Regions from separate parts of the Anaerosinus gibii genome, predicted to be linked through region 1. Evidence: riboswitches for the same ligand, from Rfam matches in the RefSeq annotation. Region 1 holds a riboswitch; the other holds the start of a gene.
The links. A riboswitch is a leader RNA that binds a small molecule or an ion and turns the genes downstream of it on or off. The one in region 1 is predicted to bind ZMP and ZTP.
Positions count from the first base shown of each region.

Region 1 (7,306 bases):
TGGCAACTAAATCCGCGCGCATTAAATCAATTACTGTTTGTGCATTCATTAAAACCCGTTTAACTTGTTCACTATCCATACCGTCCTTATAAAATTGCTGTTCTAAACCTACCATTTGACGTTCCAGATAATCAAGCTTTGATTGCACTCTATGATAATACTGATTCATTGTATTATGTAAAGAAGCTATATCTTTGCATATCGTTTTTCCATCTTCATAAACTACTACCTCATTACGTGTTATCAAACTACGTACAATTGCACTTACCGTCATTCCACTATCTTTCACCTTTTTGTCTAGTTCCATTTGTTCCCGTTCTGATACTCTTACCTGAATTGTTTTTTCTCTCATTTGATTCACCTCAAAATAAAAAATGATAAACCTTTTATTGGTTTATCATTGTGTTAGCATTGTATTAATTTTGTACTACAGCTTCTATCTTGGATATATATTTTCCCCCACATCCTAGAAATACTTTTGCTTCAAGTCTCTTAGTATATAATACTTCTGCATATTCCCTATATATATTACTTATATTTATTATATTGTTATAAATATTTTTATTTTAAATAATTATAATAACCTTTTTTTTGATTATTTTTCCTATGTCCAACAACTATATAATAGTTTTAATGGCGTATAACTTAGCGTAAACAATAGCGTAATATTTTTAATTCATGCTTTTTTATAATATAGAGCTGTTCTTTAACCATGGATAATCATTAATATATTTTTAAAATTAGGCTATCCGTTAAAGGACACGTTATAAATTTAGCGAAATTATAGCTTTAATAATATTTATGGAAAGTGGGTATCAAGTTGAATATGAATCAATCTATTAATATCAAATTAAATCCAGATATTTTTGAGCAAGATATTAAGCGAATATCAGAGGAAGAAACTCAAATAAATATCAAATTTAGCAATCCGTCCCGCTTAATTAACCAATTAGATAAAATTTTTAAGAATGAACAAGAAAAAGTAAGAAAAGAGGATTCCATTCAGAAACACCTGAATACTTTTAGTAATTATGTATTAAAGATATGTAACGTTTCACAAAATAACATAAATAGTGCATTGGGACATTTTAACATTTACAGCTCCCCTTCAAGTATTTTGACTGACAAAAAATCAAATAATAAAAATTCAACTGAATCTTTATCGACTGAACCAAATCCTTTAACCTCTTCTAATCCATCAACGGATAGTTGTAATCCTAATTCAATTTCTCAAGATAATATGATTTATAAATATAATACGTCTTTGCAAAAAGGATTATCTGAAATTAAAAATAATATTAAAAATTTAATTGATAAGAATACTTATCGTATACAACCCCCTATATGCCTTTGCTGGCAAAAACAATATGCAAACTGTCTTGAATGCATTTTACATAAATTTGAATTAGACTTTGTTATCCTTGATAAAACAATTATTTATTTCACTTCACAAAATGGCTCTTTACTCGTTTCTGGTAAAGATTTTAATAAATTATGCAAACACATTTCTAACTACTTTAACTCATCTCCTGACGACCTTAAATCATTATTACAACTACACTTCGCGCATCAAAATAATATTATTCCTGAAAAAAAGTACAAGGCTTCTATCCTCTATGGTTGCACTATAAATATGATTCACTATCAACTTGTCGATAGATTAATTAATCTTTATTACTCTACTCAAGTCATTAACAGTACTTCCAATGCACAAGAACGACAAAAAGAATATAAAAAATATTACCTTAAGCTTTTATATAAACATTTTTCTATTCCTGAAACAAACCTAACCTTAATTTCCAATATTTTTCAAATGAAATATCAACGTATACTAAAAGAATATCAAAATTCAACAAATCCCTTTTCAAAACTAATATTATTATTTTTTAATATCAGTAAAGGAAATACTAACATCATTGATAAAATCGCAATTATGTTAACCAAAATATATTTAGGTAAAAGTTACTTAAACGAGATAAACAACACATCGTCTAATTTTACAATTATCTTCTCTAAAAATATTTCCTTTATAAATAACTTTTTAAAAGATATTTTTTTATATCCACTTTCTACTATATCAAACGCACCTTTTATACAAAAAGAATTAGAACCTCTAGCATTTTCTTCAGACAAACGTAAACCATTTTGTCATCTAACAGAATACCCAGCTTCATACTTAAGCAATAAAGTTAATATCGGAGAACTTCTTAAAGATAAGCTTATGGGAAACATTGTTAATATTGATGCAAGTTCCACTGAAGCAGAGGTTCAAACATTTAGTAATCTTATTAATTCTAAAACTATAAAATATCAAGATGAGCATTTCTCTACTATTAATTATCAAAGTCCTGCACATTATATTAGAATATGTCAAGATTTATCATCTGTCGGCTTTAATACAGCTACAACAAGCCTTCAATACGATACTATTGATTGTACAGGGAATTTAGAAAACGCAGTTTATGAAAAATTAGATTCATATGAATTATTTTTTCTAGTTACTGGTTTTTTAAACTATGGACTTGATCTACTTTATAATGAAACCATTCCACAAAAGAAAATAATTAATCATAAAGAAGAAATTGATAAATTTATTAGTGAATACTGTGAAGAAGATTCTTCGGATAATAATACTTTTACAGAAATATTTTATCAAAAATATACTAAATGGTTTAATATGAAAATTCCATTGGAGCAAGAAATATCCAAAACCGATTTTATCAAATATATTAAAGCCAAATATAATGATCGCTATAAGAAAATTGAAGGTAAACATAATGGTCAACGAAAAAGTGCTAATGGAATAAAGAATTTACTCTTACATGAAGATAAAGTCGATGAATTTATCAAAAACTATCACGCAGAACCTTTTTCAAAAGAAAATTTTATTGAATATTTTCAAATTATACTAAACTCATATTTCCCTATAAGGTGCAAATAAGGTGCAGACACATAAAAATAGCCCTCACGACAACTGCCGTGAGGGCTTATATTCTCTATGGAGCGGGCGAAGGGAATCGAACCCTCGTATTCAGCTTGGGAAGCTGATGTTCTACCATTGAACTACGCCCGCCTATTTAACACTTATTAAGTTTACCACTTTTCTTTAGAAAATTCAATTAAATCTTATTGTTTTTGCAATATTTAAGATGTTACCAAGCTTGTTTAAATATTTCTTAGCTTCACGCCGTTTTTACAACTGTATTAGCTGATTTTGCAGCTATATGTTTTCCTTTATATTTTAATATCAATGCAATAAAGGCATTTACGAAAAAACAAACAACGAAAAAATATAAAATTGTGCTATAGCCATTTGTCGTTTCACGAAACAAAGAAACTAATGATGGACCGACTACCCCTGCAATTCCCCATGCAGTAAGAATGCGCCCATGAATTGCACTCAGCTGCTTAGTTCCAAAAATATCACTAAGATATGCTGGCATGCAGGAAAAACCTCCTCCATAGCAGCTGATAATCAAGAGAATCAAACCTTGAAAAACAAGTGCATCTGTAGTTAGAGCCAGCCTCCAAAAGGCTATCATTTGAATAAAAAAGAATAAAACATAGGTGAACCCTCTTCCAATATAATCAGAAACAGTAGACCAAACAATACGCCCAAGTCCATTCACTAATCCAATCACACCAACAATAGCAGCAGCCTCAGCGGCCGACATTTGTACAACCTCTTGCGCCATTGGAGATGCTACCGCTAAAAGGCCAATACCACAAGTAATATTCACAAAAAAAATCCACCAAAGTGCGCTAAATTGCCATGTTTTTAATGCTTCATTTGCCATAAATCCATGGACATTGCAATGAATTTTATTTTTTATTACGATCTCATTCTCAACAGGCGGTTTTAAATATAATGCTGAAGCGCCCATAACTAGCATATAAACAAAGCCTAAAATTAAAAAATTATAAACCAAGCCATACGTTGCCGTTAAATGCTGCATGACTGGCCCTGCAATTAAGCTGGCAAATCCAAATCCCATAATTGCAAGCCCGGTGGCAAATCCACGGTTATTCGGAAAATATTTTACAAGTGTCGATACTGGTGTGATATATCCCACACCCAAACCTATCCCGCCAATTACACCATAGAATAAATACAAAAGCATCAATGATTGTTGATAAAAGGCAAAGGCAGTACCAAACATCCCTAATCCAAAAAAGCACATTGAAACAAGACCACTTTTTTTCGGTCCATATTTTTCTACGAAATCACCTAAAAATCCAGCCGAAAGCCCCAAAAATAAAATAGCTAAAGAAAATGCCCATGTCGTTTCTTTTAAAGAAAATCCCATCTCCTGCATAATCGGACGCGTAAGAACGCTCCATGCATAAACACTTCCAATGCAGATGTGGATACCAATAGCGGCTAAAGCAATTAACCAACGATTTCTCATAAAATCAACCATCCTTCCTTTAATTAACACTAAAGATTTTAGAGAAATCTACCCAAACGACAAAAAACCGCCTGAGCATCATTCTCTTTGCCCAGACGGTCGGCTTTCATTGCTATGCAGTTCACGTGGTCACTTCCACTATATCCGTCAGTTCTGCACGGCATATTCATTTATATAGGAATTATAACAAGCATAAATTATACTGTCAATAAAAATAAATTTAATTAAAACTATATAATAAACCAACTGAAAATGCACAAACTAAAATTAATAAACTTTTAAGCTGTTACTAGTAGTTTTAACAAAACAATATTTTGTATACAGCAGTATTTCATTAAAAATATTTTGTATACATTTTGTAATCCCATTTACTAATTTTAAAAGGAATATATAATATAACTATAGTATATACGAAAGGTTGTGTCCTCTATGAAACAAGAAAAAGTTTCCTCTTGCCAGTATTGTTTTGAAGGTAAATGTTATGCCAATGCAGCTGTATCCCCCGAAGAATACGATTGCTATCAACCACAATGTCGCGATTGTAAATCTCAAACAAAAAAAGAAGCTTAATTTCCGATAAGCTTTATACGTAAAATATTAAAGAACGCAATTTTTATTGCGTTCTTTTTATTTCAACGTTTCTTTTTATATTCAAGTAAAAATAAATCTTCAATCTTATCTGTCATCAAGGCATGACAATCTGCAAGCGCTTGTTCATAAACGAACTCACCTATTTCTTCTAACATAAAATCAAGGTAAAATTGTGCTTTAAAATCACTTAATCTCGTCCCTGTTTCTTCTAAAAAAAATTCTCTAATCCTTTCCAAAGCTTCCTTATTTCTCTGTTTATCTAATTTAAAATCGGCCATATTATCAATCCTTTTATTTAGATAGCCCTATTGGATAAAAAAATAAACTCTATTCTAAATCGAATAGAGTATATAAGCTTATGGTGGGCGATAACAGGATCGAACTGCTGACATCCTGCTTGTAAGGCAGGCGCTCTCCCAGCTGAGCTAATCGCCCATGGAAAAATGGTGACCCGTACGAGATTCGAACTCGTGAAGCCGCCGTGAAAGGGCGGTGTCTTAACCGCTTGACCAACGGGCCACAATGGTGATCCACCCGCGACTCGAACGCGGGACACCCTGATTAAAAGTCAGGTGCTCTACCGACTGAGCTAGTGGATCAAAAAATTTAAATGGTGGCTCCGAGTGGAATCGAACCACTGACACGAGGATTTTCAGTCCTCTGCTCTACCGACTGAGCTACAGAGCCAAAATGGCGACCCGAAGGGGACTTGAACCCCTGACCTCCGCCGTGACAGGGCGGCATTCTAACCAACTAAACTACCGGGCCAAAAAACAAAAAGGTGAGTGGTGGGCGATAACAGGATCGAACTGCTGACATCCTGCTTGTAAGGCAGGCGCTCTCCCAGCTGAGCTAATCGCCCATATGAAATTGGTGACCCGTACGAGATTCGAACTCGTGAAGCCGCCGTGAAAGGGCGGTGTCTTAACCGCTTGACCAACGGGCCACAATGGTGATCCACCCGCGACTCGAACGCGGGACACCCTGATTAAAAGTCAGGTGCTCTACCGACTGAGCTAGTGGATCGTATTACTCACAAGACAATATTATAATGCAGATAAATATGCTTGTCAACATTTTTTTTGAAAATAAGGAATGGATAAGATTACCTTCCCATTCCCTATTTCATACACATTTAGATCTATCTGAACTAAACTTAAAACACTTCTTTTAATACAATTGTTTGCTCGCGACCTGGACCAACAGAAACAATACCAATCTTAATTCCTGTTACCTCTGCCATGCGTTCAATATATTTACGAGCTTTTTCAGGTAATTCATCATAGGATTGAGTGCCAGAAATATCTGTCATCCAACCTTCAAATGTTTCATATATAGGCTCAACTTCCCCTAATACTTTTAAGCTTGCAGGCATTTCATCTAGAATTTCGCCTTTATATTTATATCCTACACACATTTTGATTTTATCAAATGTATCTAAGATATCTAAACGCGTGATTGCCATATAGTCAATGCCACTTAATTGACCTGCGTAGCGAACTACACATGCATCAAACCATCCACAACGACGGGAACGCCCCGTAACTGTGCCAAATTCACGACCACATTCACGAATTTTTTCACCATATTCATTTAATTGTTCAGTTGGGAATGGGCCTTCACCAACACGCGTCGTGTAAGCTTTTACTACACCGACCACTGTATTAATTTTATTAGGACCAATGCCTGCCCCTACAGATACACCACCTGAAATCGGATGCGAAGATGTAACATAAGGGTAAGTACCATGGTCAAGATCAAGCATAGTTGCTTGCGCGCCCTCAAATAGTACTTTTTTGCCCGCATTTAATTCTTTATTTAGTAAAGAAGACGTATCGACTACATGTTTACGTAAACGATCTGCATAGCCAAGATACTCTTTTTTCACTGTTTCAAAGTCAAAACCTTCATGGTTATAAACAGCTTTTAATAATTTATTTTTAATCGCAAGATTTGTTTTTAGTTTTGCACTGAATTCTTCTTCATCCATTAAATCAACAATACGAATTCCTATGCGATCATCTTTATCGATATAACACGGACCAATCCCGCGTTTTGTCGTACCAATCTTTTTATCGCCACGAGCTTCCTCGAATAGCTCATCAATCGCTTTATGATATGGCATAATGACATGGGCACGGTTTGAAATTCGGATATCATCAATGGATACACCTTTTGCTACCATTCCGTCCATTTCTTCAAGCAATACCCCAGGATCAATAACTACGCCATTGGCGATTACGCATTTTTTCCCTTTATATAGAATACCCGATGGCAATAAACGTAATTTAAATTCTTTTCCTTTT
Region 1 covers NZ_CP120678.1:2,589,585-2,596,890, forward strand. The annotation lists gene P3F81_RS12405 (plasmid mobilization protein) at 1-352, opposite strand, end outside; gene P3F81_RS12410 (hypothetical protein) at 821-2,941, shown strand; tRNA gene P3F81_RS12415 (tRNA-Gly) at 3,000-3,073, opposite strand; gene P3F81_RS12420 (L-lactate MFS transporter) at 3,183-4,409, opposite strand; ZMP/ZTP riboswitch at 4,492-4,574, opposite strand; gene P3F81_RS12425 (hypothetical protein) at 4,839-4,979, shown strand; gene P3F81_RS12430 (DUF2164 family protein) at 5,042-5,278, opposite strand; tRNA gene P3F81_RS12435 (tRNA-Val) at 5,360-5,435, opposite strand; tRNA gene P3F81_RS12440 (tRNA-Glu) at 5,445-5,519, opposite strand; tRNA gene P3F81_RS12445 (tRNA-Lys) at 5,524-5,599, opposite strand; tRNA gene P3F81_RS12450 (tRNA-Phe) at 5,612-5,687, opposite strand; tRNA gene P3F81_RS12455 (tRNA-Asp) at 5,692-5,768, opposite strand; tRNA gene P3F81_RS12460 (tRNA-Val) at 5,787-5,862, opposite strand; tRNA gene P3F81_RS12465 (tRNA-Glu) at 5,872-5,946, opposite strand; tRNA gene P3F81_RS12470 (tRNA-Lys) at 5,951-6,026, opposite strand; gene P3F81_RS12475 (adenylosuccinate synthase) at 6,157-7,306, opposite strand, start outside.

Region 2 (7,306 bases), 770 kb from region 1:
TTATAAAGTAAAATGATTCCTCCAATAAAAAATAAAGACAAAAGTACAATACCCATACGAAATGATTTTTTCTTTAAATCCATAGCTATCCCCTTTTTTATATAATTAGCCGACTAATCAATTAAATAAAATTGCTCCAATATAATATAAAAAATCTATATAAATAATTAGCTAACTAACTATCTATAGATAATAAAGTAGTTTTGATTCAAATGTCGTTTCCACTCCATTTGAATTCTAGTCATTAAATAATAATTATAGGACCTATCATATCAATTTTTCACAATTTTTTTTAATAGCTCAATTAAATTTTCTCGCTCAGTTTCCGAGAGTTTTCCCATTAATTTTGTTATTCTTAAATAATGTCCAGGTAAAATCTCATTCATGAAATTCCACCCCTTCTCAGTTAAACAAACTTTCTTTCCTCTTCCGTCCTCTATATCAGAAAAAGAATAGGTTAGTCCATCTCGTTTCATTCGACGCAGCATTGCACTAATCGTAGCACGAGTCACACCAACTTTTTCTGCTAAACTCGATGGTGTTATTCCTTCTTTCTGCGACTGATGTAGAATGATCATCACATGTAATTTTCCTTTAGACAATTGATAGTTTTTCTCTAAAACATCAATAACTGCATGCTGAATTTCATCCGCAGCCTGCAACACTTCTAGCATTGCAATTACCGCCGAAGGATTAATTTCCGGCATAATCTGAGCATGTTTTTCTAAAACTTTTTTGGATGGAATTGATCTTGTCATGATGGAAACCTCCGGTAAAATAGTTAGTCAACTAACTATGAGTATAGTAAAGTTTTTCTTTTTTGTCAAAGCGAGCAACCCAAATATTTTTCTCCTTTGCTAGAGTAAATTTCGCAATTTTTACGATAGTTGTATTTTCCCATACAATATATTACAATGAATTTAATAAAATACATAGACCATGAATTAAATATAAAAGGAGTGAAAATCCCATGGATGGAATTGTTCAATCTGCTTCTTTATATTCCTCTTATTTCAATCAAAAGGATGGATTGAATAAGAATCAAATCAATGCGCAAAGCGCATCAAAAAATCCTCCTAGTTTTAACGCTAGACAAGAACTTTTAGCAATAGCTTCCGCCCATAATCAGGCGCAAGTCAAACACATTATTGGACGTCTGGGAATCAAACTTAACCAAGCGAAAAAAAATTCCAGCAATTCTAATACCGCACGTCAAATTAAAGTTGTTATGGAAAAAGGCTCAGAAAAAATTAAAAATCTTAAAATTGAAGAAAAGAAAGCAAAACAAATAGCTCTTGCAAAAAGGCAACAAGAAATCGAAAAAGCAAAACAGCAAGAAGAGGAATTAAGACTGCGCAAAACCAATCGCAAAACCAAAGAACTATCCGATGTAAAAAACGCTGATACCAGCGGTGATAGTAATGGTATAGCCCCAGTATCTCTTCCAACTCTATCAGCTCTTGATACTCAGTCAGCGAGCGGAGGCAATGTCAATATATTAACAACATCAGAATCAATTTCAACCGATAGTACAACGAGTGGTATCTCCGTTTAAATAAAAAATCCGCGTGAAAACACGCGGATTTTTTTATTCATAGGCAATTAACATTGAAATATTTTCATTTTCAAGAATTTCACGAACTTTTGCTAAATCCTTTTTGCCCGCTGGATTTACCTCTGACAATTTATACTCCAACTGCAAGTTATCCCATTTATATTTTCCCATAATATGATAGCCTAGCAATTCCACTTTAGCATTGGGAGCAAACCTTTTCAATATCTGTGCCAACGTTTTTATTTCTGACAATGAATCATTCACCGTTGGTACAACGACATATCTTACGATAACTGGAGCATGTAAAGCGGCATATTGCAAGTTTTCTAATATCGTCACATTATCTGTTACCGTTAAATATTTATGCGTATCTATGTTCGCAGCCTTTAAAGAAAATAGAATCTGATCGCAATAGGGCAAAACCTTTTCAAGTGCTTCCTTCGAATAAAATCCAGCCGTATCAAGCGTTGTATGAATTCCTGCTTGTTTACATTTTCTTAAAAGTTCAGCTACAAACTCTGCCTGTAAAAGCGGCTCACCACCACTAATGGTAATGCCGCCATTAGTGGACTGATAAAAAGATTCATACTGCTTGTAATCACTAATGACTTCATCCACGGTTATCGTCTTTTCACCCGCTTGCCAGGTATCTGGATTATGACAAAACGCACAGCCTAGTCCGCATTTTGTTAAAAATAATACATAACGAATACCTCTGCCATCTACTGTACCAAAGGTTTCCTTTGAGTGATAATACCCAACAAGATTAGACTGCGTCATAGAAAGTCCTGCGAATCACTTCTAATTGATGTGCTTTACTCAATTTCACGAAATTAACCGCATAACCAGAAACGCGAATCGTAAGTTGTGGATATTTTTCCGGCTCTTGCATTGCCGCTTCTAACAACGAACGATCAAATACATTGATATTGATATGGTGTCCTTTTAATAAGGAATAACCGTCTAGCAAAGCAACGAGGTTTTTCCTGCGTTCTTCAGCAGTCTTGCCCAAGGCTCCTGGTACGATGGAGAAAGTATAAGAAATACCGTCACGGCAATCGCTATAAGAAATATTTGTTACCGATTTCATCGCCGCCAATGCTCCATGTTGATCACGTCCATGCATAGGATTTGCCCCAGGTGCAAAAGCTTCACCAGCTTTACGCCCGTCTGGAGTAGCTCCCGTTTTCTTGCCATACATAACATTCGAAGTAATCGTAAGCACAGATAAAGTATGCTCTGCATTACGATATGCAGGATGCTTTCTAAGTTTTGTAATAAATTCATGCGTTAATTCTTTTACCATACTATCAACGCGTTCATCATTGTTCCCATACTTAGGGAAATCACCCTCAATTGCAAAATCTTTTGCAATTCCATTTTCATCACGAATTGCTTTTACTTTCGCGTAGCGAATCGCACTTAAAGAATCTACTGCAACGGATAATCCTGCTACACCAAACGCCATCAAACGTTTTACTTCGCTATGATGAAGCGCCATTTGTCCCGCTTCATATGCATGACGATCATGCATGAAATGAATTAAATTCATCGTGTTTACATATAACTCTGCCAACCATTCTAATACCTCAGAATAATTTTTACGCACTTTATCGTAATCCAAATATTCATCTGTCAAGATTGGCATCGATGGTGATAATTGTTCAGCTGTATTTTCATCTTTACCACCATTGATTGCTAATAATAAAGATTTTGCTAAATTTGCCCGTGCGCCAAAGAATTGCATTTGTCCGCCAATTTGCATTGCAGATACACAGCAGGCAATTCCATAATCATCGCCGTAAATTGGACGCATAATTTCATCATTCTCATATTGAATTGCACTTGTATCAATCGAAACCTGCGCACAAAACTTCTTAAAATTTTCCGGTAATTTATCTGACCATAATACAGTTAGATTCGGTTCTGGTGCTGGGCCAAGGTTATATAACGTATGCAAAATACGGTAAGAACTTTTTGTTACCATGCTACGGCCATCTTGACCAATTCCACCGATAGATTCGGTTACCCATAACGGATCACCAGCAAATAATTCGTTGTATTCTGGGGTTCTAAGCATTCTTGCCAAACGAAGTTTAATGACAAATTGATCCATCAATTCTTGTGCTGTTTCTTCTGTTAAAATACCCTTTTTCAAGTCGCGTTCAATATAGATATCTAAGAACGTAGAAACACGGCCAATCGACATTGCCGCTCCATTTTGTTCTTTAATTGCGGCTAAATAACCAAAGTATACAGCTTGGACTGCTTCTTTTGCATTTCTTGCTGGCCTTGCAATATCACAGCCATATTCTTTTGCCATAGCAATCATATCTTTAAGCGCTTTTATTTGCTGAGCAATTTCACTACGGCTACGCAACGTTTCTTCATCCATAGGTTTATCAAATAAAACATCCAAATCACGTTGTTTTTTTTCAATAAGAACATCAATTCCATAGAGAGCAATACGACGATAATCGCCAATAATTCTCCCTCTACCATACGCATCAGGAAGACCTGTAATAATTCCTAATTTACGAGCCTTGCGCATCTCTGGAGTATAAACACTAAATACTGCACTATTATGCGTAGTTGCATGATTCGTGTAAATCTCTTTAATTTCAGGGCTTAGTGTATAGCCATATTCACTACAAGCCTGCTCAGCCATACGTTCTCCACCGTTTACAACAACACCACGGCATAATGGTTTTTCCGTCTGAAGTCCCAAAATCACTTCATTCTCTTTGTCAATGTATCCAGCTTTATGCGATACAATCTTAGAAACTTTCGTTGTATCTACATCAAGAACACCACCTTTTTCGTGTTCAAGTGCTAATAAATCCAGACATTTATCCCATACTCTTTTTGTTTTATCAGTAATCCCTGCTAAGAAATCTGCGTTGCCATCATAAGGCTTATAATTTGCTTGAATAAAATTTCTTACATCAATAATTTGTTGCCATCTACCCTCATTAAAACCTTGCCAATATTCAAAATCCATGAAAACCACCCTTTCCAATCTTAGCTATATTTAGAATACCTTGTTTATCATATAGAAAGACCCCCTGAGCAAAATATAAAACTCCATGCCCAGGCGGTCGAATTCTCTCACCATATAGTTCACGTGATCATCTACCACGCTATATCCGCCAATCCATATTCCATTTCACTTAAAAACTCTTTATTAAAATTGACTCATGGTACAAAAAAACCATCTAAGCATAAACGAAAAATGCCCAGACGGTCGGCTTCTATTTTACAATATAGTCCATGTGGTGCTCCACTTATCCGTCAGTCCTATATTGCCTGTCATATGAATTATTTATTATAACAATTTTGATTATACATATAGCTAATAATATTGTCAAGCAAAATTTAGTACCTGGTAATAATAATTTTAGCACCTGGTTTTAATAGTTGCAAAAACTTTTTCATATATTTTTTTGGAATACTCACACATCCCGCTGTAGGTTCCTTAGTTTCAACATGTAAAAAAACTGCTGAACCAGCTCCTCTCACAATCGGCTGAGTATTATATTCAATTACAATTGCATAAGTATAACTTTCTTTATAATTGCATAAATGTTCCTCTGAAATCCAATCTTTATCAGCAATATCACTTCTCACATATCGATTATAATACTTAGAATTTATATCATCGACCCACACATCTTTTTCATCGAGTTCTTTATAGGGAATTTTTGTTCCAGGATTTTTTTCTACGCCAAAAGCTAAACCAAGATCATATACACCAATTGGCGTTTTCCCATCGCCTTCATGTTTATCCGTCGTTAGCCCATTTCTTCCAATGTAACCGCTCGTCTGCCATTTTTCAATCCAATGACTTTTATTATTTTTTTCATAAAAACCTACTTTAGCCAGCGTCTCTTTTGCCCGCACTAATACAATTTGATCACTTTTATCTAACAATGTACCTGCCTCAACTTCTGTTGCAAAAAATGAAGCGCATATCGCAAATAGTGCTATCTCTTCTGATAAAACCTTCTTCATCAGTCCTCACACCTTTTCTTTTATGCTGTTATTCCACCATCAATACTCCAGGCTGCACCTGTTACAAAAGCAGCTTTTTCAGATACTAAAAAAGCGATAGTTTCTGCCACCTCTTCTGGAGTTCCAATCCGCCCCAGTGGATACACATCACACATCGCTTTTAACTGCATAGATTCATCTACATTTTGAATAAATTGTGCTCGCGTCATTGGCGTATCAATATCAGCCGGACATACACAGTTTACCCGAATACCTTCTGCCGCAACTTCTAACGCTAAAGCCTTTGTAAATAGTGTTACAGCTCCCTTTGAAGCACAATAAGCACTACAAAGATAATTCCCTTTTAAGCCTGCATCTGAAGACACATTAACAATAGAGGCAGTGCCATCTTTCGCAAGTAACGGCAAACATTCCTTACACATAAAATATGTTCCTTTTACATTCGTATCCATGACAGCTAAAAAATCTTCTTCCGTCATATCGCCAATAGATTTTTCAAGATAAATGCCCGCACTGTTCACCAATGTATGTATCTGTCCATAACTTGCATCTATTTTTTTAGCTAACCGCTTGCATTCGCTGACTTTACTAACATCACCAGAAAAGAATGCAGCGTTTTCCCCAAGCAATTTTACTGCCAGCTTTCCCCTCGTCTCTGACCGACCAATGAGAACGATTTGATATCCGTCGCGCAATAAGCATTTTGCAGCAGCAAGCCCAATTCCTGAAGTTCCCCCTGTGATTACCGCAACTTTTTTTTCCATCATTGACTGCCTTTCAAATCTGTAAATCTATAGCCAACACCACGTACTGTTTCAATTGCTTCTGCTAACTGAGATTCAATACTAAGCTTTGCACGTAAATGACGCACATGTACATCTACAGTTCTCGTATCTCCATAATATTCATATCCCCATATTTTATCCAGTAGTTCTTCACGAGAATATGCCCGATCAATATTCGTAATAAACAACTTCAGTAATTCATATTCTTTTGGGGTCAATTCTATCTGTGTTCTTCCAATAAATGTTTTATATGTGCTAAAATTCATTTTTAAATTGCCGACTTTAAATTCACCAACAACTGTCGTATCTTTATTACTCCTTCTGAGTACTGCTTTAATTCGCGCAATTAACTCTCTTGGGCTAAAAGGTTTCGTTAAGTAATCATCCGCTCCTAATTCTAAACCAAGAATTTTATCAATTTCTTCATTTTTTGCTGTCAGCATAATAATCGGAATACTGGATGTCTTTACATCTCCCTTTAATCTACGGCATACTTCCAGTCCATCCAATTCAGGCAACATTAAATCTAAAAGGATTAAATCCGTCTTTAAGCCAACTTCTTCTAATGCACTTTTTCCATTATCCGCAAGTCTTATAATATAACCGGCTTTCTCTAAATTAAATTTTAATAATTCACGAATCGATTGTTCATCATCGACAATAAGGATTTCTTGCTTCATCTTACACGACCCCTCATGATATTATTATCCCAATACACAATAAAAGCCAGATCTCGCGACCTGACTTTTATCATAAATTATGCATTTACAGCGTCTTTAAGACCTTTACCTGCTTTGAAAACAGGGTTTTTCGATGCAGGAATTGTAATTTCAGCACCAGTTTGTGGATTGCGGCCTTTTCTTTCTTCACGTTCTTTAACTTCGAAAGTACCGAAACCAATTACTTGAACTTTGTCATTTGCTACTAAAGCTTCTTCTACGCTAGCAAATAGCGC
Region 2 covers NZ_CP120678.1:676,917-684,222, reverse strand. The annotation lists gene P3F81_RS03190 (HlyD family secretion protein) at 1-83, opposite strand, end outside; gene P3F81_RS03185 (MarR family winged helix-turn-helix transcriptional regulator) at 273-758, opposite strand; gene P3F81_RS03180 (hypothetical protein) at 971-1,555, shown strand; gene pflA (pyruvate formate-lyase-activating protein) at 1,589-2,335, opposite strand; gene pflB (formate C-acetyltransferase) at 2,322-4,556, opposite strand; ZMP/ZTP riboswitch at 4,783-4,864, opposite strand; gene P3F81_RS03165 (L,D-transpeptidase family protein) at 4,931-5,566, opposite strand; gene P3F81_RS03160 (SDR family NAD(P)-dependent oxidoreductase) at 5,587-6,330, opposite strand; gene P3F81_RS03155 (response regulator) at 6,330-7,031, opposite strand; gene P3F81_RS03150 (HU family DNA-binding protein) at 7,109-7,306, opposite strand, start outside.
Region 2: linked by a shared signal. The riboswitch ahead of pflB (formate C-acetyltransferase) and the one ahead of P3F81_RS12420 (L-lactate MFS transporter) in region 1 are both predicted to bind ZMP and ZTP.